Regions from separate parts of the Serratia sp. NA_13 genome, predicted to be linked through region 2. Evidence: riboswitches for the same ligand, from Rfam matches in the RefSeq annotation. Region 2 holds a riboswitch; each other region holds the start of a gene.
The links. A riboswitch is a leader RNA that binds a small molecule or an ion and turns the genes downstream of it on or off. The one in region 2 is predicted to bind thiamine pyrophosphate.
Positions count from the first base shown of each region.

Region 1: linked by a shared signal. The riboswitch ahead of ACUTSU_RS07140 (TenA family protein) and the one ahead of thiM (hydroxyethylthiazole kinase) in region 2 are both predicted to bind thiamine pyrophosphate.
Region 3: linked by a shared signal. The riboswitch ahead of thiC (phosphomethylpyrimidine synthase ThiC) and the one ahead of thiM (hydroxyethylthiazole kinase) in region 2 are both predicted to bind thiamine pyrophosphate.

Region 1 covers NZ_JBQZFV010000003.1:94,069-104,039, reverse strand. The annotation lists gene ACUTSU_RS07160 (inositol monophosphatase family protein) at 16-804, shown strand; gene gap (type I glyceraldehyde-3-phosphate dehydrogenase) at 1,006-2,016, opposite strand; gene ACUTSU_RS07150 (GlxA family transcriptional regulator) at 2,095-3,069, opposite strand; gene ACUTSU_RS07145 (LLM class flavin-dependent oxidoreductase) at 3,147-4,169, opposite strand; TPP riboswitch at 4,340-4,442, shown strand; gene ACUTSU_RS07140 (TenA family protein) at 4,505-5,185, shown strand; gene ACUTSU_RS07135 (ABC transporter ATP-binding protein) at 5,182-5,937, shown strand; gene ACUTSU_RS07130 (ABC transporter permease) at 5,934-6,704, shown strand; gene ACUTSU_RS07125 (ABC transporter substrate-binding protein) at 6,718-7,653, shown strand; gene opgB (phosphatidylglycerol--membrane-oligosaccharide glycerophosphotransferase) at 7,925-9,971, shown strand, end outside.
Region 2 covers NZ_JBQZFV010000008.1:101,485-111,455, reverse strand. The annotation lists gene ACUTSU_RS13275 (MFS transporter) at 40-1,329, shown strand; partial or broken gene ACUTSU_RS13270 (hypothetical protein) at 1,387-1,773, shown strand; gene ACUTSU_RS13265 (GntR family transcriptional regulator) at 2,117-2,803, shown strand; partial or broken gene ACUTSU_RS13260 (hypothetical protein) at 2,892-3,076, shown strand; partial or broken gene ACUTSU_RS13255 (transcriptional regulator GutM) at 3,050-3,325, shown strand; gene srlR (glucitol operon DNA-binding transcriptional repressor SrlR) at 3,417-4,190, shown strand; gene gutQ (arabinose-5-phosphate isomerase GutQ) at 4,183-5,154, shown strand; gene ACUTSU_RS13240 (inhibitor of vertebrate lysozyme family protein) at 5,197-5,655, opposite strand; gene thiD (bifunctional hydroxymethylpyrimidine kinase/phosphomethylpyrimidine kinase) at 5,741-6,541, opposite strand; gene thiM (hydroxyethylthiazole kinase) at 6,538-7,332, opposite strand; TPP riboswitch at 7,369-7,460, opposite strand; gene ACUTSU_RS13225 (GNAT family N-acetyltransferase) at 7,528-7,953, shown strand; partial or broken gene ACUTSU_RS13220 (GntR family transcriptional regulator) at 8,267-8,558, opposite strand; gene ACUTSU_RS13215 (MFS transporter) at 8,674-9,909, opposite strand.
Region 3 covers NZ_JBQZFV010000025.1:3,788-13,758, reverse strand. The annotation lists gene thiH (2-iminoacetate synthase ThiH) at 1-828, opposite strand, end outside; gene ACUTSU_RS21990 (thiazole synthase) at 828-1,607, opposite strand; gene thiS (sulfur carrier protein ThiS) at 1,609-1,809, opposite strand; gene ACUTSU_RS21980 (HesA/MoeB/ThiF family protein) at 1,806-2,555, opposite strand; gene thiE (thiamine phosphate synthase) at 2,560-3,198, opposite strand; gene thiC (phosphomethylpyrimidine synthase ThiC) at 3,191-5,134, opposite strand; TPP riboswitch at 5,250-5,374, opposite strand; gene rsd (sigma D regulator) at 5,414-5,917, opposite strand; gene nudC (NAD(+) diphosphatase) at 6,017-6,784, shown strand; gene hemE (uroporphyrinogen decarboxylase) at 6,824-7,888, shown strand; gene nfi (deoxyribonuclease V) at 7,898-8,584, shown strand; gene ACUTSU_RS21945 (YjaG family protein) at 8,633-9,223, shown strand; gene hupA (nucleoid-associated protein HU-alpha) at 9,412-9,684, shown strand; gene ACUTSU_RS21935 (DUF1481 domain-containing protein) at 9,754-9,971, shown strand, end outside.

The DNA.
Region 1 (9,971 bases), on a different contig from region 2:
TATTAAGGATCTAAAATGAATGAGCTGATTTCCCAACGCCTGACGCTAGCCGAACAGGCTGCGCGAGCGGCCGGCGACAAAGCGCTGGACTACTTCAATCGCCGCGAAAGCCTGGTGATTGAAACCAAACGCGATGCGCAGGACGTGGTATCGATAGCCGATCGCGAAGTTGAATTACTGATCCGCGAGAAAATCGCCCAGCAGTTCCCGAACGACGGTTTTTTGGGGGAGGAGTTTGGCCTGCAGCCGGGTGACTCTGGCTACACCTGGGTGGTAGATCCGATCGACGGCACCAGCCCTTTCGTTAACGGTATGCCGAACTGGTGTGTGTCGATTGCGGTTATTCATCAGGGTGAGCCGGTGATCGGGGTGATCGTCGCCCCTTGTCAGCAAGAGTGCTTTGTTGCGGCACGCGGTGCAGGTGCCACGCTTAATGGCAAACCGCTGCGGGTGGATCCACAGCGCACCATGCAAAACCACGTCACCGGTTTTGGTGCCAACAGCTATGTCACGCCCGAGCGCGTTGGCGAAATAGCCGCCGCGATCACCGCGGTGGGCGGCAATTTCTTCCGTAACGGTTCCGGTGCCATGATGCTGGCCTGGGTTGCCGCAGGAAGACTGGTGGGTTATTACGAGCCTTATATGCACGCCTGGGATTGTCTGGCGGGTTACTGCCTGGTCAATGAAGCCGGTGGCTGGACCCATCCGTTTAATACCGACGGGGAACATCTGCTGCGCGGCGGGCCGGTGCTGGCGGTCGCGCCAGGGGCCAAACAAGATTTAATGCAGATCGCGCAACTGTAATTTGGCTGGGTTCAGCATAGGGGCGCAGCATGCAGCGCCCCTGAAACTGCTGACAAAGTCCATTGCGGTTAAAAGCTCTGATCTGAGGGCTAATAAAAACAAAGGATTATATCTTCTGATTTACCCCAAACATCCGAAAACCACGTTTTTCGGGTGTTTGTCATCAATCTGAGGGGCGCAGCATGCAGCGCCCCTACTCTTCTACAAACCGCGTTTTTCCATCAAAACCGCCAGATCGACCAGACGGTTAGAGAACCCCCACTCGTTGTCGTACCAGGCGAGGATCTTGACCAAATTACCGCCAATCACCAGCGTGGAAAGTCCATCAATTACCGACGAACGCGGGTCGCCTCTATAATCACTGGACACCAAAGGCTCATCGCTGTAGCCAAGAATATCCTTGAGAGGGCCGGATTCGGCAGCCTGGCGGAAAGCCGCGTTGATCTCTTCGGCCGTCACTTCACGTTTCAGCGTGACCGTTAAGTCCACGATAGACACTACCGGTACCGGCACCCGCAGCGAGTAACCGGTCAGGCGACCGTCCAGCTCTGGGATCACCTTGCCGAGCGCTTTGGCGGCGCCGCTGGAATAAGGCACAATCGACTCCGCTGCGGCACGGGCACCGCGCAGGTCTTTTTCCGGTTGGTCATGCAGCGCCTGGCTATTGGTGTAGGCATGGGTGGTATTCATCAAACCGTATTCAATACCGAATGCCTGATGCAATACCTGGGCGGCAGGGGCCAGGCCGTTAGTGGTACAGCTGCCGTTGCTGACCACAAAATGTTTGGCCGGATCGTATTGCTGATGGTTAACACCCAGCACCAGCGTAATATCATCGTCCTTGCCCGGTGCCGAGATAATGACTCGCTTTGCACCGCCTTGGGTGATGTGCACTTCGGCCTTGGCTTTGTCGGTGAAGAAGCCCGTCGCCTCAATCACCACCTCAACCCCCACGCTGCTCCATGGGATAGCAGCCGGATCTCTTTCGGAGAAAACATGAATCGGCCGACCATCGAGCAGCAACTGGTTCTCACCGGCTTCGACGCTGGCTGCCAGAGTGCCTGAAAGCGAATCGTATTTCAGCAGGTGCGCCAGGGTTTTGCTGTCGGTCAAATCATTGATTGCCACCACCTGAAAATCACTGCGCCCTAACGCCGCACGCAACACGTTCCTGCCGATCCTGCCGAATCCATTAATGCCCACTTTGACCATGATCTACTCCTTCATTATTGGCTCTGTCACCAATTTAAACCGGGAGAGAAATGACGAAAAGGACGTTCATAGATCAATTTAGGCCAATGTGCGGGAATGAAAACGCTCGCGGTACTCGGTAGGTGAGAGCTGCAAATGCCGCTCAAAAACGCGCCGCAGATTGAGGCCATTACCAAACCCACAGTTGATGGCGATTTGCTCAATACCTTCCGCACTCTGCTCCAGGCGTTGCCGGGCCAGATATAAACGCCCTTCTTCGACAAATTTGGCAGGAGAGAGCCCGGTCTCACGCGTGAACACCCGGGTAAAATTTCGCGGACTCATGGCGACCCGTTCCGCCAATTTATCTACGGAAAGATCTTCCGCCAGGTTTTCCAGGATCCACGACTGGAGATCGCGGATTGGGCCAGGGGTTTTAGCCTGATTTAAAGGGTAACGGCTGAACTGCGCCTGGCCGCCGGGCCGACGAAGGAACATCACCAGATCTTGCGCCACTTCGCGCGCCTGAACAAAACCATAGTCGTCTTCCACCAGCGCCAGAGTGAGATCGAAGCCGGAACTGACCCCGCCGGAAGTCCAGACAGAGCCATCCTGCACGTACAACGGCCCATTTTCGACCTGCACTTTTGGGAAACGCGTCTGCAAGGTTTCCAGCAAGCGCCAATGGGTGGTCGCCCGGCGTCCATCCAGTAAACCGGCTTCGGCCAGCAGCAACGCCCCACCGCACACCGACGCAATACGTCGCGCCTGGGGTGCGGCACGCCGCAGCCAGTCGACAACGTAGGCACTTTCTTCTTCGGTCGCGCCTTTTCCGGTCACTATGATGGTGTCGCGTTCCTGCTCAGGGTCGAGATCCGAGAGACGATGGTCGGCCAGCAGATTCAAACCGGACGAACCATGGACTACCCGGTGAGATTGCGTGGTGGCCAGCGACATCCGGTAGAGCGGAGCATCGTTGGGCCTCAAGCGATTGGCTTGCATCAGAATGTCGGCGATGCCTGCCGACTCAAATAACATGCCCCCTTCGGGGACGATAATCAGAAAGTTATGCATGTCCTTAAAATACAAAATGAGCAAAATAAGTCAATCCCGCCTCCATAGAGGCTGGCAGGCTTTGGGTTAGCAACCTATCAGCGCCAGTCCAGCGCCGGTGCAATATGCTTGAGGATCGACTCAATCACATGGGCGTTATAGTCCACACCCAACTGGTTTGGCACGGTCAATAGCAAGGTGTCCGCTTCGGCAATGGCTTCGTCCTGCGCCAGCTGTTTGATCAACAGTTCCGGCTCGGCGGCATAACTGCGGCCGAATATCGCCCGGGTCTGATCGCCGATGTAGCCCACCTGATCGCCCTCCTGCCCGCTGTTGCCAAAATAGTTGCGATCCCGCTGATCCATCAGCGCAAAGATGCTGCGGCTGACCGACACCCGTGGCTCTCGTTTATGCCCTGCCAGCTTCCAGGCCTCGCGGTAAGCGCGGATCTGTTTGGCCTGCTGCACATGGAACGGCTCGCCGGTTTCGTCGTTTTTCAGCGTCGAACTTTGCAGGTTCATCCCCAGTTTCGCGGCCCAAACTGCCGTGGCGTCTGAGCTGGCCCCCCACCAGATGCGATCCCGCAGGCCGGCGGAGAAAGGTTCAACGCGCAGTAGGCCGGGAGGATTAGGGAACATCGGTTGCGGGCTGGGTTCGGCAAAGCCTTCGCCACGCAGCGCGTCCAGCAGCACTTCGGTATGTCGACGGGCCATATCGGCTTCGGTCTCGCCGTCGGCAGGCGTGTAGCCAAAGTATCGCCAGCCATCAATCACCTGCTCGGGAGAACCGCGACTGATGCCAAGCTGCAAACGTCCACCTGAAATCAGGTCGGCGGCTCCGGCATCTTCAACCATATACAGCGGGTTTTCATAGCGCATGTCGATCACACCGGTACCAATCTCAATACGCTGGGTTTTGGCACCGATGGCAGCCAACAGCGGGAATGGCGAGCCAAGCTGGCGGGCAAAGTGATGCACGCGGAAATAGGCTCCATCCGCCCCCAGTTCTTCTGCCGCGACGGCAAGATCGATCGATTGCAGCAACGCATCGCTGGCCGAGCGGGTGCCCGACTGTGACGAAGGCGTCCAGTGGCCAAAAGAGAGAAATCCAATTTTCTTCATGGGTAGTGTCCTTAGGTTCAATTATGACCGGATTACAGTGACAAATATGCCCCCTGTCAGGCCAGAAAAATTGTCTTCGACCGCACTAAACGAACCGTTTTTGGCAGAGAAATCCCTCCGGACTTCCCCCCGCCCAAGCATTGTAATCAAAAAGTAAATATCGTATAACAGGCTCCTCCGAGGGGTGTCCTGTAATGGGCTGAGATGGCGCAAGCCGAACCCTTTGAACCTGATCTGGGTCATGCCAGCGAAGGGACGGGTCGGCAATCACGCTATCAGTCATTGCCTGTTCATACCTCAGCGCGCCCGGATCTCCACTTACTTTTGGAGGTCCCATGTTTACTCCCCAATTCAACGACGGTCTTTACGGACAACTGCGCCTGCACGCCGGTAGCCACTGGCAGGACTATGTCGCTCACCCCTTTATTCAGCAACTGGCCGCCGGTACGCTGCCCGAACCTGCTTTCCGCCGCTATCTGACCCAGGACTATCTGTTCCTGATCCACTTTGCCCGCGCCTACGCCCTGCTGGTCAGCAAACTGCGCACCCTGCCGGAGATGCGCACGGCCACCGCTTCGCTCAATGCAATCGTGGCCGAGCTGCCTTTGCATCTGGCCTATTGCGCCGACTGGGGCCTCAGCGAGCCGCAGATTGCCGCCGAGCCAGAAGCCGCGGAAACCCTCAATTACACCCGCTATGTGCTCGATATCGGCCATTCCGGGGATGCGCTCGACCTGCTGGCGGCGCTGTTGCCCTGCGTCGCTGGCTATGCCGAGATTGGCCTGCGACTGCTGAACGATCCTGCCACGATGATGGCAGGCAACCCCTACGCTTCGTGGATCCGCAACTATGGCGATCCGGGCTACCTGGCCGGGGTGCAGGCCGCACTCGATCTGCTGGAAAACGTCGGCCGCCAGCGCGGTGCAGAAAGCCGCCTGGGTGAACTGTCAGCGATTTTCACCACCGCCACACGGCTGGAATCCGCCTTCTGGCAAATGGGGCTGAATGCCCAATGAGTATAGTCAACGCACAGCACCATGGCGTGCGGCCAGGTATTCAGGTGCGGGATTTAACCCTGCGTTTTGGCCAACAGGTGATTTTCGACCGACTTAGTTTCGATATCGCAGGCGGCAACTTTGTTGCCCTGCTCGGTGCCAGCGGTGCGGGCAAAACCAGCCTGTTGAAGATTATTGCCGGGCTGGTAAAACCCACCTCCGGCTCGGTTGCCGGCAGCGATGGCCTGCCGATTGCCGGGCGCATCGCTTATATGGGGCAAAAGGATTTTCTCTACCCGTGGCTGACCATTGACCAAAACATCAGTCTCGGCGCGCGGCTGCGCGGTGAAAAGGTCGACCGGTCCTGGGCCGAGCACCTGCGGGAACGCGTGGGGCTGAGTGGTTATGGCAATGCCTTGCCTGCTGCGCTGTCCGGTGGCATGCGCCAGCGTGCCGCCATCGCCCGAACCCTGTATGAACGCCAGCCGATTGTGCTGATGGATGAGCCTTTCTCGGCGCTGGATACCATCACCCGCGCCATGATCCAGCAACTGGCCGCCGAACTGCTGGCGCAGCACACCGTATTGCTGATTACCCACGACCCAATGGAAGCCTGCCGTCTCAGCCATCATCTGCTGGTACTGTCCCGCTATCCCGCCGGTATTGACGATAGCCATGTTATCGAAGGGTTTCCGCCGCGCGCACCGGACGATCCTCAACTGCTGAAAAGCCAGAGCGAGCTGTTGTTGCAGCTGGTGAGGGCCGCCGGATGAAACCCCAGATTGAAAGCCGTCTATCGCGGATGCGTCGCAGCCTGACGGTGTTTGCCGGCCTACTATTGCTGTGGGGACTGGTCACGCTGGGCGATATTCCGGCCTTTCTGCTGCCTTCCCCCTCTTCAGTAGCGCAGGCGCTGTGGAACGACCGGGCTTATCTCGGTTACCACACGCTGATCACCGCCGCTGAAATTGCCTGCGGCCTGCTGGCCGGGGTATTGCTCGGCACCGTACTGGCGCTGTGCATGATTTATTCCCCGCAGCTGCAACGCTGGCTAATGCCGCTGGTGCTGACCAGCCAGGCAATCCCGGTGTTTGCACTGGCCCCGCTGTTGGTGCTGTGGTTCGGTTTTGGCATCAGCGCCAAGGTGGTGATGGCCGTGTTGGTGATCTTCTTCCCGGTCACCTCAGCCTTCTTCGACGGACTGCGTCGGGTCAATAACGATTATCTCGATTTGGCCCGCACCCTGCGCGCTTCTCCCTGGGCGCAACTGCGGCACGTGCGGCTGATGGCGGCGCTGCCGGCCTTGGGTTCCGGGCTGCGCATGGCCGCCGCCGTCGCCCCGATCGGCGCGATCATCGGTGAATGGGTCGGCTCGGCGGAAGGGCTGGGGTACGTAATGCTGAACGCCAACGCGCGCATGCAGACCGACGTCTGTTTTGCCGCGCTGTTTATTCTGGTGCTGATGACCGTCCTGCTTTGGCTAACGGTGGACGCGCTGCTGCTGCGCCTGATTGACTGGGCGCCGGAAAATGACTGTTAACAAGGGATCGACAATGATTAAAAACACCCTGTGCGGACTGATGCTCTGCACTACGCTGGCCGGGCAAGCCACCGCCGCAGAAAAACTGACGCTGGTGCTTGACTGGTATATCAACCCCGATCACGCGCCGATTATGGTGGCCGAGCAGATCGGCGCCTTCAAGGCAGAAGGCCTGGACGTTAAGATTGTACCGCCTTCCGATCCGGCGCTACCACCACGGTTGGTGGCGGCAAAACAGGCCGATCTGGCCATCACCTATCAGCCGCAGTTGCATTTCTTTGCCGATCAGGGCCTGCCGCTGATGCGCGTGGGTACCCTGATTGATTCACCGCTCAATACTGTGATCACGCTGGATAAAAGCATCACCAGCCCCGCGGGGCTGAAGGGCAAGAAAATCGGTTACTCGGTCAGTGGTATCGAGCAGGCCACGCTGGCAACCATGTTCAAGCATGAACACCTCAACCCTGATGACGGTAAGTTGCTCAACGTTAATTTCCAGCTGACCAGCGCCCTGCTGGCAGGTCAGGTTGATGCAGTGATTGGCGGATACCGTAATATCGAGGCGCTGGAGCTAAAGTTGCAAGGCAAGGATCCGGTGGTGTTTAACGTGGAAGACTACGGCGTTCCGGTGTACGACGAACTGATTATCGTCGCCAATCGCGACGCGGTAGGCGAGCCGAAAATCAAAAAATTCCTCACGGCGCTGAAAAAAGGCAATGATTACCTACAGGCTCACCCACAGGAAAGCTGGCTGGCATTCGCCAAGGCACACCCGGAACTGAATACCGCGTTGAACAAACAGGCCTGGCAAGTCAGCCTGCCGCTGTTCGCCCGCGATCCGGCCAGGCTGGATAAAACGCGCTATCAGGCCTATGAACAGTTCCTGTTCGACAATAAGCTGATTAAGAAAATCACCCCGGTAGAGCAGTATGCGGTGGAGCTGAATTAAGGGAGCGCATTATTGGTCTGCTTCCCCTCCCCCTGACCCTCTCCCCAAGGAGAGGGCATATTTCGCGTACTGCTGCTCACAGACGTGATTGGTGTCACAGTAATGTCACAAAAAAACACCAATCGCACTCCGCCGCTGCTGGGCAGTACAAACACGCATTGACCCTGATGCTTTCAATGCGCTATACCCTTCCTCTTTCGCGCTGTGCGCGGATCAACGACGTTTGTCAGAGCAGCTAAGTTTTTCTTTTTAATCAGACAGGGTACGGTGGATGGTTTCAGCATTAATTTCGTTTGCACTTTTTTTAGCCTCAATTCTCATCTACCGGACCCGGGCCGCCGCCAACCGCTGGTGGCTTGCCGCCCTGCTGACGCTGCTGGGCAGCTATCTGATCCTTAACGTGGTGCTGATCGCCAGTAACTACTTTACCGGCGATGGTATTACCGATGCGGTACTCTACACCCTGACCAGCAGCCTGAAAGGCGCCGGCGTCGGTAAATACCTGCTGCCGTTTATCGGCCTGTTGGCGGTGCTGACGCTAATCTTCGCCGTGCTGACCTGGAGCCTGGTGCGGCGCAAGGCAAAAAGCAGCAGCAGGGTTTATAGTGTGATCGCCGTGCTGCTGGCGCTGTTTTCCGTTGGCACCACCCCGGCCTTTCAGGATATCTCCTTGCTGGTCAGAAGTCAGATTAGCGGTGATACCGCCGATTTTGATACCTATTACAAAGCGCCAAAAAAGAGCGTTCAGGGTAAAGCGCCGAACCTGGTGTATATCTATGCCGAAAGCCTGGAAAGAACCTACCTGGATGCGGATCTCTTCCCCGGCCTGACCGACGAGCTGAACCAACACCGCGCAAACAGTATCGATTTCAGCAACACCCAACAGTTGCCCGGCACCGGCTATACCATCGCCGGTATGGTGTCCTCACAGTGCGGTATCCCGCTGTTTGCGCCGTTTGACGGCAATGCCTCCAGCGCCGTATCCACCTTTTATCCGGAAAACGTCTGCCTGGGCGACGTGCTGAAATCCGCCGGCTACGACAACTACTTTTATCAGGGGGCCGAACTGGCCTTCGCTGGCAAAGATACCTTCCTGAAATCGCATGGCTTTGACCATGCTTACGGCTTTAAAGAATTGCGTGGGCAGGTCAGCGACCCGAGCTACAAAAATGACTGGGGCTGGTACGACGATACCGTGCTGGATCTGGTGTTCGACAAGTTTGTCGAGTTGTCCAAACAGAATAAAAAGTTTTCGCTGTTTGCGCTGACCGTCGACACCCATCACCCGGACGGTTTTATCTCCGCCAGTTGCAGCAAAAAGTCGTTCAGTTGGCAGAACAAAGAAAACCGCTCGCTAAGCGCGGTGGCCTGCAGCCAGCAACACATCGCGGCGCTGATCGACAAAATCAAAGCGTCCGAGTACTTCAAAAACACCGTTATCGTGGTGTCTTCGGACCATCTGGCGATGAATAACACCGCCTATGACATTCTGACCAAACAAAAACGCCGCAACCTGTTCTTTATTATCGACGGCACTCACCCGCAGACCGCGCTGCATAACGAGAAACGCAGCACGCTGGACAACGGTGCCACGGTGCTGGACGTGATGGGCGGCGATAACTACATTGGCCTTGGCCGCAGCAGCCTGTCCAGCCCAACGCTGGCCACCGTGTTCCTGAATATCGATGAGAAAATCAACGGCTGGAAACCGGCGGTGGTGAAGCAATGGGGCTTCCCGAACAGCATCAGCAACTTTAATCTGGATAATCAGGGTAGCCGTTTTAGCTTCTCGGGTATCACCTTTAAGGTGCCGTTTATCCTGAAGGTGACGGACAACAAAATTGAGCCGATGTTTAACGTTTATCTGTCCACACCGCTGAAAAAACAGCTCGCCGGTTTGGGGGCAGGAGAAAAATTCGTCTGGGTCGACAAGTGCTATGAAATTGGCCGGGTGTGGGCGCCTGAACTGGCGCTGAGCACCGAAACCTGCGTGGCCTCAGGCAATCTGGCCGCCCCACCGCAGATTGTGCAGGCCAAAGGGGGCAACTACCGTGGCAAGGTCAACTTTAGCGGCCCAGAGGCGGACAGCGTGGCCGCTTATCAAAATGCCGTCGAGCGGCTGAAAGTGGATGATGCCGCTGTTAAATATCACGCGGATGCCATCGCCTTTATGCTACCGGGCATGCCGGAGCAGGTTAAGGCGATCACCGGTGTTGCCGCCATCGAGGATTGGGGCCGCTGGTCGGACGCCAATCTGGCCCCGACGGTAAGCATCGACTACGTCGACCCACTGCCTTCGGCCTTTGATCTGGTGCTAC
Region 2 (9,971 bases):
CAATGACGGGACACAGCCTATACCAAGTGGAGTGCTTTTATGTTTAAAAACCTGCGTTGGACCATCGTATTCCTGCTGTTTATGGTTTACATGATCAACTACCTCGACCGCGTCGCGCTGTCGATTACCGTACCGATGATCGAGAAGGATCTGATGTTGAATGCCGAGCAGTTCGGCATTATCTTTGGCAGCTTCTTCTTCGGTTACGCCATCTTTAACTTTATCGGTGGGTTGGCGGTAGACAAATTCGGCCCGACGTTGGTACTCGGCATCGCCGTCGGCCTGTGGTCCGTCTTCTGCGGCATGACGGCATTAGCCACCGGCTTCTATTCCATGCTGATCCTGCGCGTTCTGTTCGGCATGGCCGAAGGGCCGATCTGCGCCTCCGCCAATAAAATGATCAACGGCTGGTTCCCGAAGAAACAGGCGGCGACCGCAATGGGCCTGCTCAGCGCCGGTTCCCCTTTGGGTGGTGCCGTGGCCGGGCCGATCGTCGGTTATCTGGCGTTGGCGTTCGGCTGGCGGCCGGCGTTTATGATCATCTGCTCGATCGGCATCGTCTGGATGCTGATGTGGTTCTTCGTGGTGGCGGATAACCCGGCGAAAAGCAAACGCGTCAGCGATAAGGAACTGGCGCTGATAAACCAGATGAAGGAAGAGACTCACAGCGCCGAAGAAGAGCTGAACAATGCCGCGCACGGACTGGGCTACTACCTGAAGCAGCCAATCATCCTGGTCACCGCATTCGCCTTCTTCTGCTACAACTACATCCTGTTCTTCTTCCTGAGCTGGTTCCCGTCGTACCTGGTGCAGGCGCATAACCTGAACATCAAGGAAATGAGCCTCACCACCATGATCCCATGGATTGTCGGCTTTGTCGGGTTGGCACTCGGTGGCTATATCTCCGACAAGATTTTCAATATCACCGGCAAGCTGTTGCTGTCGCGCAAGATTGTGCTGGTCACCAGCCTGCTGGCGGCCGCTGTCTGCGTGGCACTGGCGGGTACCGTCAGCAGCGTGGTACCTGCGGTCATGCTGATGTCGGTATCGATCTTCTTCCTGTACATCACCGGGGCGATTTACTGGGCAATTATCCAGGACGTGGTGCATAAATCCCGGGTCGGTGGCGCCAGCGGCTTTATCCATCTGGTCGGCAGCGTTTCCGGCATCATTGGCCCGGTAGCCACCGGCTACATTGTGCAAAACACCGGCAAGTTCGACAGCGCCTTTATACTGGCGGGTGGCGTGGCCGCACTCGGGGCAGTGCTGGTACTGCTGGTGATCAAAGCACCGCGCAATAGCGTGCAACCGCAAATATCAAAACCCTAGGTATCCGGGGCGGCTGACGTCGCCCCGTTTTCTGCCCCCACTTTCAGGAATTCCAGCATGACATTTTCCAGCAACAGCGTGCTGCCGGCGGCAGTTGCTCAGCCGGATTACGCTCGCGAACAGATTAAACCGCGCATCGTGCACCTTGGCTTTGGCGCGTTTTTTCGCGCACATCAGGCGGTGTATGCCGAACAACTGGCTAACGAGCACGCCAGCGACTGGGGTTACAGCGTCATCAACATGCACAACGGCCAGAAAAAAATCGCCGACCTGCGGCAGCAGAATTTGTTGTATACGGAACTGGTCAGCGACGTGCTGCCCTACGAAGAAATAAAGCTGCGGATGCTCAACGGCAGCCATTCATTTCTCGCTTATCTGGGTTATTTGGTCGGCTATACGCAGATCAGCGACTGCATGCTGGACGCCATTCGTTGGCATCTGGCGCTGTTGACGCAGAGTGCCAAAGAGAGTGTGGCCAGACTACTGCCAGTTTGATCTGGATAAAACGCTGAGTGGATCCACTCAGCGTTAGGTTACTGGCAAAGCAGGAAAAAGCGTGGTTTTTCCTGCTTTGTGGTGATCAGCCGAAAATCAATAAATTAATTTTCCTGATTTTTATTTATCGCCCCCTACTCGCTCTGTGCAGAAATGAGCTTTGCCATCAGTCTGACGCTGAGTGAGTCCACTCAGCGTTCGCCTAACCGTATTAAGAATTATCCGCCGCGACAGCAAGATAATCTGCTAGTATGGTGGCATCCAAATCCAAGCCAGATGACCGATCGTCACCATGTCTGAATCCTACAATCTCACCAATAGCCTCCCGGTTAATCAGCAAATCTACCGTTTCCTGCGTAAGGATATTGTTGACTGCACCATTCCCCCCGGCACGCTGTTGTCAGAGAAAGAGATCTCCACCCGCTTTAGCGTTTCGCGCCAACCGGTGCGCGAAGCCTTTATCAAGCTGGCGGAGGCCGGATTGGTGCAGATCTTGCCGCAGCGCGGGACTTTCGTGATGAAGATTTCGGCCAAACGGGTAGCCGACGGGCGTTTTATCCGTCAGGCGGTAGAATGCGCAATTGTGCGCCGTGCGGCAGAGCGCATTACCCAGGAACAGCTGATGACGCTGGAGCATAATTTGCACCGTCAAGAGCTGGCGGCGCAGAACAAACAGACGCGTGAATTCCTGGCGCTGGACGATGAATTTCACCAGTTGCTCACCCAGTTTGCCGAATGCCCGCTGGCCTGGGAGACCATAGAAACCATCAAGGCCACCATGGATCGGGTGCGTTTTCTCAGCCTGAGCGAAGTGTCGCCGCCGGAAAGCCTGCTGCAGCAGCATTACCGTATTTTTGCCGCGCTGAAGGCGCAGGATGCCGATGCCGCCGAGCGCGCCATCCATGAGCACCTGCAAGAGATGATCTACTCCATTACCCCCATCTCTTTGCAGAATACCGAGTGGTTCGACGCCGAATAGTCAAGCACTGACCTTCAAGGGGGCGAGCGCCCCCCGCTATTTGGCTTTACAAAAGGCATTTCCTCTCAATCGCATCTATTGTTTCTCCTTGCCATCAGGATTTCATTACTATCGTTTTTACAGCTTCAATCACCGCTTTTTAGATAGCGGCTGGGGTGGCCCGTTGCAGTTACCGATCGAGCCGGGGAAAAAGTGGTGTACATCACTGCCGGTACCCGCCCGTCGATCGTCGACCGGCTTAGCGAACTGACCGGCTGGCCGGCCTTCGACGGCCTGTGCCAATTGGGCAGCGTCGGGGTCGGACGTTCCGGCGGACGCTTTCGGCCACGGGTGGTGCTGGCACTGGCCTGCGATACTGAACAGCGAGTTTGCGGCAGTATGTTGATGCGCGGCCTGACCATTTTTGCCCAACCGCGGCCAATCGCCCGGTTGCATGGTTTGCACCAGCGAGATCTACGCCCAGATGTGATCTTCCCCGAGGTTCGCGCATGCAGGACAGCACTATCGTTAGCGATTGCCCCAAATCATGATATTTTCATATTAAAAGATATTACCTTTCATTTTGAATCATTCATTAAAGGGAAATGCTCAACTCTTGTGAACAGGACGGGCTATGAAACCAAAGCAGCGACAGGCCGCTATCCTTGAATATCTGCAGCGACATGGCAAAACGGCAGTGGATGCCCTGGCGGCGCATTTCGCCACCACCGGCACCACCATTCGTAAAGACCTCACCCTCCTGGAAGACGAAGGCGAGGTGATCCGCACCTATGGCGGCGTAGTGCTCAGCCGCGACGATAGCGACCAGCCCATCGACCGAAAAACTCACATTAATACCGAAAAGAAACGCCAGATCGCCTACGCCGCCATTGGGCTTATCAACGACGGTGACTCGCTGATATTTGATACCGGCAGTACGGTACTGCAAATGGTCCCGCATCTGGCGCAGTTCAATAACATCACGGTAATGACCAACAGCCTGCACATTGTCAATGCACTGGTGGAGCTGGATAACGACCAGACTATCCTGATGCCCGGTGGCACTTACCGCAAAAAATCGGCATCCTTCCACGGCAGCCTGGCCGAATCGGCTTTCCAGCAATTCAGCTTTGATAAGTTGTTTATCGGAGCTGACGGCGTGGATCTCAATGCCGGTGTCACCACCTTTAACGAAGTGCATAACGTCAGCAAGGCGATGTGCGAAGCCGCCAGCCGTATTATCCTGCTGGTGGATTCGTCAAAATTCGGCCGCAAAAGCCCCAATGTAGTTTGCGACCTGAGCGCCGTCGATACGCTGATCACCGATAAAAAAATCAACCCGGATTATCTCGCCGCGCTGCAAGCGAAAGGCATTAATATCATTCTGGTAGGAGATTCTGATGAGTAACAGTGCCGCCCTGCTGGCCTTCGCCCGCGAAACGCTGGAAATTGAGCTGGCCGAAGCACAACGCCTGCTAGCACGGCTGGACGACAACTTCGTCTGTGCCTGCGAACTGCTGCTGAACTGCCGCGGCAAGGCGGTGATTTCCGGCATCGGTAAATCCGGCCATATCGGTAAAAAAATTGCTGCCTCGCTGGCCAGCACCGGCACGCCATCGTTCTTCGTGCACCCGGCGGAAGCGCTGCACGGCGATCTGGGTATGATCGGTGCCGACGACGTGGTGGTGTTTATCTCCTACTCTGGCCGTGCCAAAGAACTGGATCTGATCCTGCCGTTACTGGCGGAAAATAACATCCCGGTGATCGCCATTACCGGCGGCAAAGAGTCACCGCTGGCACAGGCGACAGCCTGCGTGCTGGACATCAGCGTTGAACGTGAAGCTTGCCCGATGGGGCTGGCGCCAACCTCCAGCGCGGTCAATACGCTGATGATGGGCGATGCACTGGCGATGGCACTGATGCGTCAACGCGGTTTCAACGCCGAAGACTTTGCCCGTTCGCATCCGGGCGGCAGTCTGGGTGCACGTCTGCTGAACCGGGTACATCACCTGATGCGCACCGGCGATCGCCTGCCGCAGGTCAGTGAAAGCGCCAACGTTATGGAAGCGATGCTGGAACTGAGCCGCACCGGACTGGGACTGGTGCCCGTGTGCGACGCACAGCAAAAAGTGGTGGGGGTGTTTACTGATGGCGACCTGCGCCGCTGGCTGGTGAAGGGCAATAGCCTTCAGGATGCGTTAAGCCCGGCGATCACTCGCCCCGGCTACCGTTTACCGGAACAATGGCGCGCCGGAGAAGCACTGGAAGCGTTGCACGAACAGCACATCAGCGCTGCGCCGGTGGTCAATCTGGAGGGGGTGTTGGTGGGTGCCATCAACCTGCATGACCTGCATCAGGCCGGTATCGGCTGAGCGTGGTATTCAGGGGCGCAGACCGCTGCGCCCCTGGCTGCCTTATTTCCAGTCCGGATTATTCTCGAACTGTTGCTTCAGCAGCGCCTTCATATCCTCATCGGGCTTGCCCAGCCATTGGTATTTGGCATATTTCTTCGGATGATCAATCGCTTCCGGCTTATTCGCCACCTCGACGCGTACTGCCCAGGCCTGCGACTTGTCTTCTTTAAACGCCACCATCATAAAGTTGTTGGCACAGTCGTGTGGCTTGCACAGATTACCCACTAAATAATTTTGGCCTTTCCAGCTCAGGCTTTGCGCCGGGGTTGAAGTCCCCACCCCTTTGCGTGCCCAGCCAGGCAAGCGGGCCTGCCCCTTCACCATGTTCTGCCAACTGGTTTGATAACCCGGCTGCTGGATCACGTCCGAGGTAGTGACGATCTGCTGGGCAAAGCCACCCACGCTGAAGCTGAGCAATGCGCCGAAGATGGCGCCGCGAAGTGCGTTTTTTCCTGTCATGGCCTTCTCCCTTGATAAAATTTGATAGCCCCCGGCCAATACCGGGCCTGGATCAGTCAGACCACAAGGGTAGCAAAAAGTTGACTCACCACCAGGCATGAAAATGATGTACTGGCCCGATGCCGTGCCCCACTTCCAGCGTATCGGCCTGCTGCAGGGCTTTTTGCAGATAATCCTTGGCGGCAGCGACCGTGCCGGCCCAATCGTCGTGACGTGGGCGCAAGGCTGCCAATGCGGCAGACAGCGTACATCCGGTACCGTGCGTATGGCGGGTCGCTACGCGCGGCGCAGTAAAGCGTTGCTCCTGCCCCGCGCTGAACAGCCAATCCGGGCTTTCACTCTCGCTGAGATGGCCGCCCTTCATCAATACCGCCTGGCAACCCATCGCCAACAGTGCTCGCCCCTGCTCACGCATCTGGCGTTCATTTTCCGCCGGGGCACATTCCAGCAGTGCCGCCGCTTCCGGCAGGTTCGGCGTGATGATCGACACCAACGGCAACAGCTCCCAGCGAATCGACTCCACGGCCTCCGGTGCCAGCAGGGGATCGCCGCTTTTCGCCAGCATCACCGTATCCAGCACCACAAACGACGGCTGATAGTGACGTAAACGCTCCGCCACCGCCTGCACAATATTGGCGTTGGCCAACATGCCAATCTTGGTACTGTCGATACGCAGATCGCTGAACACGGAATCAAGCTGGGCAGCGACAAAAGCCGGCTCGATGTTATACACCGACTGCACGCCGCGGGTATTTTGCGCCACCAGCGCTGTGATCACTGAGGCACCATAGGCCCCCAGCGCGGAAAAGGCTTTCAGGTCGGCCTGGATGCCGGCCCCCCCGCTCGGATCGGTGCCGGCGATGGTTAACGCATTAATCCGTTTCATTGCAGATCCTCCGGACGCAGTTGGTACAGAGCATCGAGGAATGCGGGGGTAAAACTGCCCGGCCCGGCGGCACAGCGCGTCGCCCGCTCACCGCAAAGTGACATCACCCGGCAGGCGGTCGCCACATTATCCAGGCGATCGCCCGGCAGGCTGCAAAATGCCGCCACCACGGCCGAAAGTGCGCAACCGGTACCCACCACTCGCGTCATCAGCACGTCGCCACCCGTAACCGCCCAGTCACGCTGGCCATCGGTGATGTAATCCACCCCGCCGGTCACCGCCACCACCGCCCCACTGAGACGAGCCAGCTCCCGCGCCGCCGGTAACGCTACCAGCGAATCGTCAGCGCTGTCGACACCGCGCCCACTCGCCTGCAGGCCACTGAGCGCCATGATTTCAGAAGCGTTGCCGCGGATTGCCGCAGGCTTTTCGCCAAGCAAACGTTGGGCAAAGGCGGTGCGATAGACCAGTCCACCGACGGCGACCGGATCCAGCGCCCAGGGGGTAGCTGCCGCATTGGCGGCTTCTACTGCTGCCAGCATGGATTCGGCCCGCGAGGCATTGAGGGTGCCGATATTGACCAGCAAGGCATCCGCCAGTTGGCTGAACTGTGCCGCTTCGGTCGGTTCCACCACCATCGCCGGGGAAGCGCCGAGCGCCAGCAATACGTTAGCCGTCAGCTCCTGCACCACTTCGTTGGTCAGGCAGTGAATCAAGGGGGGTTGGCGTTTAAATTGGGTTAAACAGGCCGCGGCGCGAGCGCCGGGTAAAACATCAGGTCGAGCGAGCATATTCCTCCCAACCGGCGTTCAAGAAGGCGGGTACCGGTTGGGGCACCGAGACTTCCCTACGCTGGCATAATCCAGATCAGGTAATACGGGTAAAATCTCAGCCCCTAGAGGCACCCCGAGTCAGACCGCCATTATTGGGCTTGCCGCCGGTGAGGTCAATCGCGCTATAGTGGCAAAAAACAAAAAGGAGCCGCCATGCGAATAAGAAAATACCAAGAGGCCGATCGCCCCTTCCTACGCACCCTGTATCTGGCATCGCGCAAGGCGGCGTTCCCCTGGTGTGATACCGAAGATTACCGACTGGAGGATTTCGATCGCTCGACTCTGGGTGAGGACATTTGGGTGGCAGAAGAAAACGGCAAGCGGCTGGGGTTCGTCTCGATTTATCGTCAGGATAACTTTATTCACAATCTGTATATCGACCCTCAGCTACCGCCTCTTGGCGTCGGCAGCGCCCTGCTGCAGGCGGCGGAGCAAACATTCACCGCCACCGGCTCGCTGAAATGCCTGGTGAAGAATGAGAAGGCACTGGCCTTTTACCACAAACACGGCTGGCGGACGATCGCTACCGGCAATGACGGCGCGGAAGACTATTACCTGATGCACTCGCCGACAAAGTAAGGGGGTGCCGTGCTATGGCGCCCCTTTTCATAAAGCCCAGGTCAGACGGCAGAAACCGTCGGGGTCAATTTGCCGCGTGCGCGGATATTTCTGACCAGCAGCCCCGACACGATAATCCCGGCGCAGGCAAACATGCCCATCAGGCCAAAGACAATCTTGTAGCCGGTTAGCCCAGGGAAGGCATCAAGAATGTGGCCGTACAGGCTGAAGCAAAACATCGCCGGGGCATAGCCGATAAAACTGCCTAAAATCTCCGCCCCTTCTCTCACCTTCAGCACATCGCAAATAGCCACTGGAGCCGTCAAGATTCGCCCCTTGGTCATATAGCCCCAGGAAGGAAAACGCCCCTGCTCAATGGCCGCCTGTTTGAAGCTGGTAGACGAATTGGGGTTGTAGTTAAAACGTGGCAATGCCGCAAACCAGCCCCGACGATCCTTACGGAATATCCTGGAATAGCAGCGCCTGACTCAGTGTCATGCGCTTAACGTTCAGCAATTCCCCCAGCTCTCGCTCCGAAGGAAGCTTGCCGCCGGGGCTATCGCGCCCTGACTCAGCCAGTCATTGAGCCTTTGCTTGGCCAGTTCAACGGTAGCGTTGTTTTCCATAGCTCACTTTATTGGTTTAAACCAGGCGGCCTAACAGTATCGCGGTGAATTATGACAAACAATGGGAGCACTGAATTTTATATATGACTCCTGTCCCAGAACCGAAAGGATGCCGCTAATGCGCCGCATCTGAGACTGGCATTGCACGCAACGTCAGCCCCCAGAACAACAAGGCTGTGAGGCTGACGCCCGCCCCCAGCCAACACACGCCGTACCAACCCGCCAGAGCAAACACGTGGGTACTGGCAAAGGCACCCAGCCCGCTGCCCACCGCGTAGAACAACATGTAGCAACCGACTAACCGGCTATGAGACTGCGGATGTGCGCTGAAAATCAGACTCTGATTCAACACGTGAATGGCCTGCCCGGCCAGATCGAGCAGCACAATGCCCATAATCAGCCATCCCAGCCCGTAACTCAGCAGGCCGAGCGGCAACCAGGCCAGCACCAAAAGCAACAGACAGATACCCGTTGCCAACTGCCCCAGGCCGCGATCGGCCAGATGTCCGGCACGTACTGCCGCCAGCGCCCCTACCGCGCCCACCAGACCAAAGGCACCAATCACCGAATGTGAAAAATTAAACGGCACCTGACTGAGCGGCAGAACCAGGGCACTCCAGAAAATGCTGAATGCCGCAAACATCAGCAGCGCCAGCATGCCGCGGATCTGCAGCGTACGATCGCGCCACAGCAGCATCAGCATTGATCGCAACAGCGCCGGATAGCTGAGTGTTGAAGGCGCTGTGTGGGGGACGGGCAACAGACGCGCAAGCACCGGCAACAGGAGCAAGGTTACTGCCGCAGAGAAAAAGTAGACCGCTCGCCAGCCGCCGATATCCGCCAGTGCGCCGGAAAGCGTGCGCGCCAATAACAACCCGAGAACTACCCCACCTTGCGCAGCGCCCACTACCCGTCCCCGCTCATGCGGCGCTGACAAGGTGGCGGCGAAGGCGACCAATCCCTGGGTCATGGCGGTACCCAGTAAACCCACCAGCAGCATGCCGACCAGCAATAGCAGACTGCTGTCCGCCCAACCGACTACACAAAGTGCGGCAATCAGCAGCAGTTGCTGAAGCGCCAGCAGCCGATGCCGATTAACCCGATCGCCCAACGGCACCACCAGCAACAAGGCCAATGCACAGCCTAACTGAGTGACAGTGATCACCATGCCCACCGACGCCAGGTTGATATGAAAATCCTGGGCAATGGCGTCCAGCAAAGGTTGAGCGTAATACACATTCGCCACGCTAAAGGCGCTGGCCCCCGCCAGCAATAACACCAGCGACGCAGGCAGACGACTCAGCACCCCGCCCTTCGCGACACAAATCGGATCCAGCGTTTTATCACTCATCGTTTGCTCCAAACCAAGGTGGTTTTATTATTAAACCCAATGAACTTTACGCGCAGAGGTTT
Region 3 (9,971 bases), on a different contig from region 2:
CATGATCGACGCCGGTTCGATACCTCCAGCACAAGGGCGCAGGCGCGGGAATGAGAGCGAGTAGCGGCTCTGCCAGTAAGTCTGCTGCAGGTAGAACAGGTGTTCTGCCAACATATAGCAGTCGGTACGCCAGCTGTTGGAAAGCCCGATTAGGGCACCAAGGCCGATCTTGTCGATCCCGGCGCGGCCCAGGCGATCCGGTGTGGCCAGCCGCCAGTGAAAGTCCTGTTTCTGGCCGCGCAGATGATGCTGCTGGTAGGTCGCTGGGTGATAGGTTTCCTGATACACCAGCACGCCATCCAATCCCAGCGCTTTCAACTCGGCGTACTCTTGCTGCTCCAGCGGTTGTACCTCCATCATCAGCGAACTGAAATGGCGGCGGATCGCGGGAATATGCTGGCGGAAATAGCCCATACCAACCTTGGTCTGGTGTTCACCGGTGACCAACAGCAAATGCTCAAAACCCAGCGCCTTAATCGCCAGACACTCGCGTTCGATCTCGACAGCATCCAGGGTTTTACGCTTGATGCGATTGCTCATCGAAAAGCCGCAGTAGGTGCAGTCGTTGGCGCACAGGTTGGACAGGTACAGCGGCACGTAGAAGCTGACCACATTGCCAAAACGTTGACGCGTCATCTGCTGTGCACGCTGTGCCAGTGGCTCCAGGTAGGATGCGGCGGCGGGGGAGATCAGCGCCATAAACTCTTCACGCGTCAGTTTTTCCGCATTCAGCGCATGCTCGACATCACGCGCCGTTTTACTGTTAATACGCAGCGAGATATCGTCCCAATCCAACTGTTGCCAGCGGCTACTGAAATCATCAGTCATCACATTGCCTCCCCTGTCTGGCGGAGAAAAGCGGTCAACGGGCTGGAGGCTACCGCATTACGCTGACTGCTCCCCAATCCCGCCTGACGTGCCAGCTCGCCAGCCTCCAGTGCCAGGCGAAAAGCCCGTGCCATCTGCACCGGGTCGCGTGCTACTGCGATGGCGGTATTCACCAACACGGCATCGGCACCCAGTTCCATGGCTTCCAGCGCATGGCTGGGCGCCCCGATGCCGGCGTCGACCACCACCGGCACTTTGGCCTGTTCGATAATGATCTCCAGGAAGTCGCGTGTGCGCAGCCCACGGTTGGAGCCAATAGGTGCGCCCAGCGGCATCACCGCGGCACAGCCTGTTTCCTCCAGCCGTTTACACAACACCGGATCGGCACCGCAATAAGGCAGCACCACAAAACCTTCCTTCACCAATATTTCCGCCGCCTTCAGGGTTTCGATCGGGTCCGGCAGCAGGTATTTCACATCGGGATGGATTTCCAGTTTCACCCAGTGGGTGCCAAGCGCCTCGCGAGCCAACCGGGCGGCGAACACCGCTTCTGCAGCGGTCTTGGCACCGGAAGTATTCGGCAACAGGCGTACGCCCAGTTGTTGCAGCGGCGCCAGAATAGCGTCATTACCGCCACGCAGGTCAACACGCTTCATTGCCATGGTGACTAACTGCGAGCCGGAGACCTGTAATGCCTCCAGCATCAGCGCTGGGGTAGCGAATTTACCGGTGCCGGTAAATAGGCGTGAAGTAAAAGTGATATCGGCGATTTGTAGCATGTCAGCCTCCGGCGATCGCTTGAAACAGCAGGATGTCATCGCCGTCTTGCACCAGGTGGTTAGCCCAGTCGGCGCGCGGGATGATGATTTGGTTGATAGCCAGCGCGGTGCCCGGCTGATGGCGTTCCAGTTGCTGGAGCAGGGCGCTGATGCTGATGGGCTGCGCCAGTTCCAGCGGCTGGTCATTAAGCCGAATTTTCATGCTGCGCCTCCGCATACCGGGCAGGTGCTGGCCTGACTGAGTTGCAAGGTGCTCCAGCTTTGTCGTTTACCATCGAACAACCGCAGCTTGCCGCTGAGTGATGAAGGCATTCCCGCCAGCATTTTTATCGCCTCCAGCGCTTGCAGGGTGCCAATGACGCCGACTACGGGGCCGAGTACTCCAGCGGTACGGCAGTTGCGCTGGGGTTCAGTTTGCTCCGGATACAGGCAGGCATAGCAGCCGTGGGTATAGGGCGGTTCTATCACCAGCAGCTGACCGCTGAAACCCACAGCGCTGCCGCTGATCAGCGGTTTCCCAGCCTGAATGCAGGCGGCGTTCACCGCATGGCGGGTTTCCATGTTATCGCTACAGTCCAAAATTAAATCGGCGCGTTGTACGGCGCGCTGTAACACTTCCCCCTGCAGACGCTGTTCCAGCGCAATGGATTCGACCATTGGGTTCAGCGCCTGTAGCTGGTGCTTTGCCAGAGCGGCTTTGCTTTGGGAAACGTCACTGCTGCGATAGAGGATCTGACGCTGCAAATTGGTGACGTGAAGACTATCGTCATCGGCCAGCAGCAGGGTGCCGACACCAGCGGCGGCCAGATAAAGCGAGGCGGGGGAGCCTAAACCCCCCAGCCCGACGATCAGCGCCGTTGACTGTTTTAGCTTCTCCTGGCCTTCGGGGCCCATGTCTTCCAGCAGCAACTGGCGGCTGTAGCGCAGGAATTCTTGATCGTTCAGCATGGCATCACTCCTTGCCTTCAATCAGTTGCAGCAGTTGTGCGGTCGCTGTGCGCCAGTCCGACGCCTGGGTAATGGCGCTGACCACGGCGACGCTACCGACGCCACAATCCAACACTGCCGCCACGCGATCGATACTGATCCCGCCGATCGCCACTGTTGGATAGTCACTCAACCCGGCGACATGGCGCTTTAGCTCCACCAGACCCTGTGGGGCAGAAGGCATATCTTTGGTTTGCGTCGGAAAAATATGCCCCAGCGCGATATAGGAAGGTTTCACCGCAATGGCGCGGGCCAGTTCGCTATCGTCATGAGTAGAAACCCCTAAACGCAGCCCGGCACGGTGAATGGCGGCCAGATCGGTAGTGTCCAAATCCTCCTGGCCGAGATGTACGCCATAGGCACCGTGTTTAATCGCCAATCGCCAGTAGTCATTAATAAACAGCCGAGCGTGGTAGCGCTTGCCGAGAGCAATGGCGGCGGCAATGTCGTCCTCGACCTGTTCATCCGGCAGATCCTTGATGCGCAGCTGGATCGTGGTCACGCCCGCCTCCAGCAAACGGGCAATCCATTCAACGCTGTCGACCACCGGGTATAACCCCAACTTGTGAGGGGTGGCGGGGAAGGGAGTGGTGATATCAGTCATTGCTCAGTACCTCTTGCAGGTTGCCGGCACTGTGGTACAGCTCGCTGCCGCGTGAGCGGAACTCGGCTGACATCTTTTCCATGCCGGTTAGCTGCACTTCTATCGGTTTGGCCACTTCCTGCGCGGCGGCATAGTCGCGAACTTCCTGAGAGATTTTCATCGAGCAGAATTTTGGCCCGCACATAGAGCAGAAGTGGGCGATTTTGCCGGACTCTTGCGGCAGGGTTTCGTCGTGATAAGCGCGAGCGGTGGCGGGATCGAGCGCCAGGTTGAACTGGTCTTCCCAGCGGAATTCGAAGCGAGCCTTGGACATGGCGTTATCGCGGATCTGTGCGCCAGGGTGTCCCTTGGCCAGATCGGCGGCGTGGGCGGCAATTTTGTAGGTGATCAGCCCCTGTTTGACGTCCTCTTTGTTCGGCAACCCAAGGTGTTCCTTCGGCGTGACGTAACACAGCATGGCGCAGCCGAACCAGCCGATCATCGCGGCCCCTATGCCGGAGGTGAAGTGGTCATAACCAGGTGCGATATCGGTAGTCAGCGGGCCCAAGGTGTAGAACGGCGCTTCGTGGCAGTGTTCCAACTCTTCGGTCATGTTGCGGCGGATCATCTGCATCGGCACGTGGCCAGGGCCCTCGATCATCACCTGCACGTCATACTCCCAGGCTATTTTTGTCAGTTCGCCCAGCGTGTGCAGCTCGGCGAACTGCGCTTCGTCGTTGGCGTCCTGAATCGAGCCGGGGCGCAGGCCGTCACCCAGCGACAGCGATACGTCATAGGCGGCGCAGATTTCACAAATTTCGCGGAAGTGCTGGTACAGGAAGTTTTCCTGATGATGCGACAGGCACCATTTGGCCATGATCGAACCGCCGCGGGAGACGATGCCAGTCAGGCGTTTGGCGGTCATCGGCACGTAACGCAGCAGCACACCGGCGTGAATGGTGAAGTAGTCAACCCCTTGCTCCGCCTGCTCCAGCAGCGTATCGCGGAACATTTCCCAGGTGAGGTTTTCCGCCACGCCGTTGACCTTTTCCAGCGCCTGATAAATAGGCACCGTGCCAATCGGCACCGGGCTGTTGCGCAGGATCCATTCGCGGGTTTCGTGGATATAGCGACCGGTGGAAAGATCCATCACGGTATCTGCGCCCCAGCGGGTGGACCACACCAGTTTCTCGACTTCTTCCTCGATCGAAGAAGTCACCGCCGAGTTGCCGATGTTGGCATTAACCTTCACCAGGAAGTTGCGGCCGATAATCATCGGTTCGGATTCCGGGTGGTTGATATTAGCGGGGATGATGGCGCGCCCGGCGGCGACTTCCTGGCGGACGAATTCCGGCGTGATGTTCTCCGGCAGGTTGGCCCCCCAGCTTTGGCCAGGATGCTGGTGGCGTAATACCTCGCCACGGATGCGTTCGCGGCCCATATTTTCGCGGATGGCGATAAATTCCATTTCCGGAGTGACGGTGCCGGCACGCGCGTAGTGTAACTGGGTTACGCATTTACCCGGTTGTGCCTTGCGTGGCAACGGCAGATGTTCAAAGCGCAGGTGATCCAGACCTTCATCGGCCAGGCGCTGCTGGGTGAAACCTGAACTGACACCCTTGAGGACCTCGGTATCGCCACGTTCTTTGATCCAGCCGGCGCGTAGCTTGGCCAGGCCGGTATGCACATTGAGTTCGGATTGAGGGTCACCGTAAGGGCCGGCAGTGTCGTACACCGGAATGGCTTCGTTTGGCTCGTACTTTGGGTTGTCCTTATCGCCACCGATCAGCGTCGGGCTGAGCTGAATTTCACGCATTGGCACCTGCAGGTCACTTCGTGAACCCTGCAGATAGATACGGCGTGAGTTGGGGAAGGAAACGCCTTGCAGGGTGTTGATAAACTGCTGGGCTTCTTCGCGTTGCTCTTTACGAGCGCGGGGTTTTTTAACGCTAGACATAGCAAATTCCTACCAGTGTGATGAGTTGGGAAAATTGCTTGTCTGGAGCTCGGAGGGAGTAATGATGCTGGCCAGCAAGGCGGGAGTATCCCAAATCGGGGTCACCTGCCTGTGGCGATAGATTACTCTTGTTCCCTTCGCGGGTATTAACCCGATCAGGTTCCGCGGATCCCGAATTAACGGTCTCAGCCTGGCCAATTTGATGAACAAATCAGGCGCTAGGCACTCCGACAAGATGCCCTCCAGTATAGGAGGGATAATAAAAAAGACTACAAAATTTTAACGGGCCGGATCCAGCGTCTTGTCCGGTTCAGCCTGCTGCCAGGTTTCAGCCGCCAGTTGGATCAGCCTGTCTTCAAGGGTAAAACGAGCCGCCAGCGTTTCACCGATGTCGGACAACGCCTGATGTAATTCCAGACACAAGTCCTGATCGATATCCGCATCGGTATAGCGATCGTGGAAAGCCATAATCTGCTCGGTATTGGTCCACAGCTTGGGATAGATGTTGACCGCCAGAGACATTTTCGGACTGGATGCGCCTTCCACTTGTTTGATTATTCTGTCATAGATATGAAAATGGCCGGCGGAGAGGTAATCCACCAGATTATGGCAAAAGTTCTCCAGCGCTTTTTCATTCAGCGGCGTATGCTTTTCTTTGTTAGGTTTAATGCCCACCAGGGCACAATAGGCGACCAGCAACTGCTTGCGTGCCTGAAGCCATTGATCTACTAATTCATTACTACCACCAACGCGCTGAGTCAGGCTTTCCAAACGGTTGAGCATGTTTGACTCCGTAAGTAATAAAACGTAACAGTAAGTTATTAAAATGTAACAAGGCCGGTTTGTAGAGTGCCAGTGAAGCTGAGGTTGTGCAACAACGATATGGAACTTGCATTAACGGGTAATGAAAATGGCTGGTGGATCGTCAGCCATGAAAGCAAACTTTGGTTACCGAACGGTGAATTACCGTGCGGTTTGGCCGCGTCATTTTCCCTGCAGGGAAGAATGGCCCGTAGTATTGGTGAATGGGAAGGGTTGCCGGTCTGGCTGGTGCGCCATGTAATGCCACAGGAGATGGGATCGGTACGCCAACTGTTAGAACTCGATCGCGGGCTGTTCCAGCTTGCCGGACGGGGCGTACAATTGGCCGAGTTTTACCGTTCCCATCGCTATTGCGGTTACTGCGGCCATGAAATGCATCTCAGCCGCACCGAAAGTGCCTGCCTGTGCGGCAACTGCCGGGAGCGCTACTACCCGCAAATCGCCCCCTGCGTGATCGTTGCCATTCGACGGGACGATGAGATCCTGCTGGCGCAACATGTGCGCCATCGCGGCGGTATTCATACCGTACTGGCCGGCTTTGTCGAGGTTGGCGAAACGTTGGAGCAGGCGGCCGCACGTGAGGTAATGGAGGAAAGTAATATTGAAATCAAAAACCTGCGTTATGTCACCTCACAGCCCTGGCCGTTCCCGCACTCGTTGATGATGGCCTTTATGGCCGATTACCACCGCGGCGAGATCCGCCACGATCCGAAAGAGCTGCTTAACGCCGGTTGGTACCGCTACGATCGGTTGCCGCTATTACCGCCGCCCGGCACGGTAGCGCGTCGCCTGATAGAGGACACCGTAGCCTTATGCCGTGAGCAATAAATCGCTACAATACCGGCAGATGAATAAGGGAGCCCCATAATGAATGAGTTGAAGAACGATCGTTACCTGCGCGCACTACTGCGTCAGCCGGTGGATGTGACCCCTGTATGGATGATGCGTCAGGCCGGTCGTTATTTGCCGGAGTACAAGGCTACCCGCGCCGAGGCCGGTGATTTTATGTCGCTGTGCAAGAATGCGGAGCTGGCTTGTGAAGTCACGCTGCAGCCGCTGCGTCGTTTCCCGCTGGACGCAGCGATCCTGTTCTCCGATATCCTCACCATTCCCGATGCCATGGGGCTGGGCCTGTATTTCGAAGCCGGTGAAGGCCCGCGTTTCTCCTCGCCTATCACCAGCCGTGCCGATGTCGACAAGCTGCCGGCGTTCGACCCAGAAGTGGAACTGGGTTATGTGATGAACGCAGTGCGTACCATCCGTCGTGAGCTGAAAGGCGAAGTACCGTTGATCGGTTTCTCCGGCAGTCCATGGACGCTGGCGACCTATATGGTGGAAGGCGGTAGCAGTAAAGCCTTCACCAAACTGAAAAAAATGATGTACGCCGAACCGGCTACGTTGCACCTGCTGCTGGATAAACTGGCAGACAGCGTCATCTTGTATCTTAACGCCCAGATTAAAGCCGGTGCGCAGTCGGTGATGGTGTTCGATACCTGGGGTGGCGTGCTGACCGGTCGTGACTACCGCGAGTTCTCGCTGCATTACATGCACAAGATTGTTGACGGCCTGCTGCGTGAAAACGACGGCCGTCGTGTGCCGGTCACGCTGTTCACCAAAGGTGGCGGCCAGTGGCTTGAGGCGATGGCGGCCACCGGTTGTGACGCGCTCGGCCTCGACTGGACGACCGATATCGCTGATGCACGCCGCCGCGTAGGGGACAAAGTCGCACTGCAGGGCAACATGGACCCTTCCATGCTGTATGCGTCACCTGAGCGGATTGGTCAGGAAGTGGAAACCATTCTGGCCGGTTTTGGCCACGGCGAAGGACACGTATTCAACCTGGGCCACGGCATTCACCTGGACGTACCGCCGGAAAACGCCGGTGCCTTTGTTGAGGCGGTCCACGCGCAGTCGGGGAAATACCATCGTTAAGGATTGGATGTGATAGAGACTCAAGCCCTGCGTGCAGAACAACGGCTGCGCGCCTCCGAAGTCATTCGCCAGGATGATTTTTTGGTCGCTCCACCGGCCTTTATCGCTGGTGCCGATGTGGGCTTTGAGCAGGAAGGCGCGGTGACTCGAGCTGCCATCGCCATCCTGCGCTATCCGTCGCTGGAACTGGTGGAGTACCAGGTGGCACGGGTTGCCACCACCATGCCCTATATCCCCGGTTTTTTATCGTTCCGCGAATATCCAGCGTTGCTCGCAGCCTGGGAGCAATTGCATCAAAAGCCTGACCTGGTGCTGGTTGACGGTCATGGCATTTCGCATCCGCGCCGTCTGGGCGTAGCCAGCCATTTTGGCCTGCTGGTTAACGTGCCGACCATCGGCGTAGCCAAAAAGCGCCTGTGCGGTAAGTTCGCCCCGCTGGATGAGGCTGTAGGCGCTTTGGCCCCGCTGGAGGACAAAGGCGAGCAGCTTGGTTGGGTATGGCGCAGTAAGGCGCGCTGTAATCCGCTGTTTATCTCCACCGGTCACCGCGTCGGTGCCGACAGTGCACTGGCGTGGGTTCAACGTTGCATGGCGGGCTACCGTTTGCCGGAACCTACACGCTGGGCCGACGCCATCGCCTCACGCCGCCCGGCCTTCCAGCGCTGGCTGCAGCAGCATCCAGAGGTGTCGCAATGACCGATTTCGGGTACACTGCGGCGCAGATAACGCGTAAGAGAGTGAATAATGCTACGTAACCCGATTCATTTACGTCTGGAAAAGCTTGAAAGCTGGCAACATTTGACCTTTATGGCTAGTTTGTGCGAGCGTATGTATCCGAATTACCAGATGTTCTGCCTGCAAACCGAGTTCGGCGAACCGGCAATTTACCGCCGCATTCTGGATTTGGTGTGGGAAACTCTGGTGGTCAAGGACGCCAAGGTCAACTTTGACAGCCAACTGGAGAAGTTGGAAGAGGCGATACCCGCGGCAGAAGATTACGATCTTTACGGCGTTTACCCGGCGATTGACGCCTGTATCGCATTAGGGGAACTGATCCATTCGCGACTCAGCGGGGAGACGCTAGAGCACGCCATCGCCATCAGCGAAACGTCAATTCGCACCGTGGCGATGTTGGAAATGACTCAGGCCGGTAAAGAAATGACCGACGATGAGCTCAAGGTTTTGCCTGCGGTAGAGGAAGAATGGGACATCCAATGGGAAATTTTCCGCCTGTTGGCTGACTGCGAAGAACGCGATTTGGAACTGATCAAAGGGTTGCGTTCTGACCTCCGCGAGGCTGCGGTTAGTAATATCGGGATAAAATTAACGCAATAAGGCAAGAAAACGTGATTTAACGCCTGATTTGTCATGCCTTAAGGCTTCACATCCGCACCCTGTCTGGTCTACATTTGGGGGGCGGAAAAAAAGTGGCTATCGGTGCGTGTATGCAGGGAGTGCTGTACATCGGCATATCCGTCGCACTCGATGCTTTGCAAACGATAAACACACTGTAAGGATAACTTATGAACAAGACTCAACTGATTGATGTAATCGCGGACAAGGCTGACCTTTCCAAAGCACAAGCTAAACTGGCTCTGGAATCCACCCTGGCTGCTATTACTGAGTCTCTGAAAGAAGGTGATGCAGTACAATTGGTTGGTTTCGGTACTTTCAAGGTAAACCACCGCAACGAGCGCACTGGTCGCAACCCGCAGACTGGTAAAGAAATCAAAATCGCAGCTGCTAACGTGCCTGCGTTCGTTTCTGGCAAAGCACTGAAAGACGCAGTTAAGTAATACTGTGTGTTGGTGAAAAGATTAAACTGGGGGGCAATTGTGCCCCTTTTGTTTATCCGACAGGCGCTTATGGTCATCGGCATTGCCGCTGGCCTGAGCGCCTGCAGCAGTCATTCAGATCTTCCTTCCTTTAGTGCCAGCGGTTATGTGGCCGACCAGGGCGTGATGCGCCTGTGGCGTAAAGATGACGATCGGCACCGTCCACTGGTGTTGATGAGCGTCTATAGCCCCTATCGTGGTCCGGGCACCGTTACCACACTGTACGAATATCAAGACGGTAAGCTGCG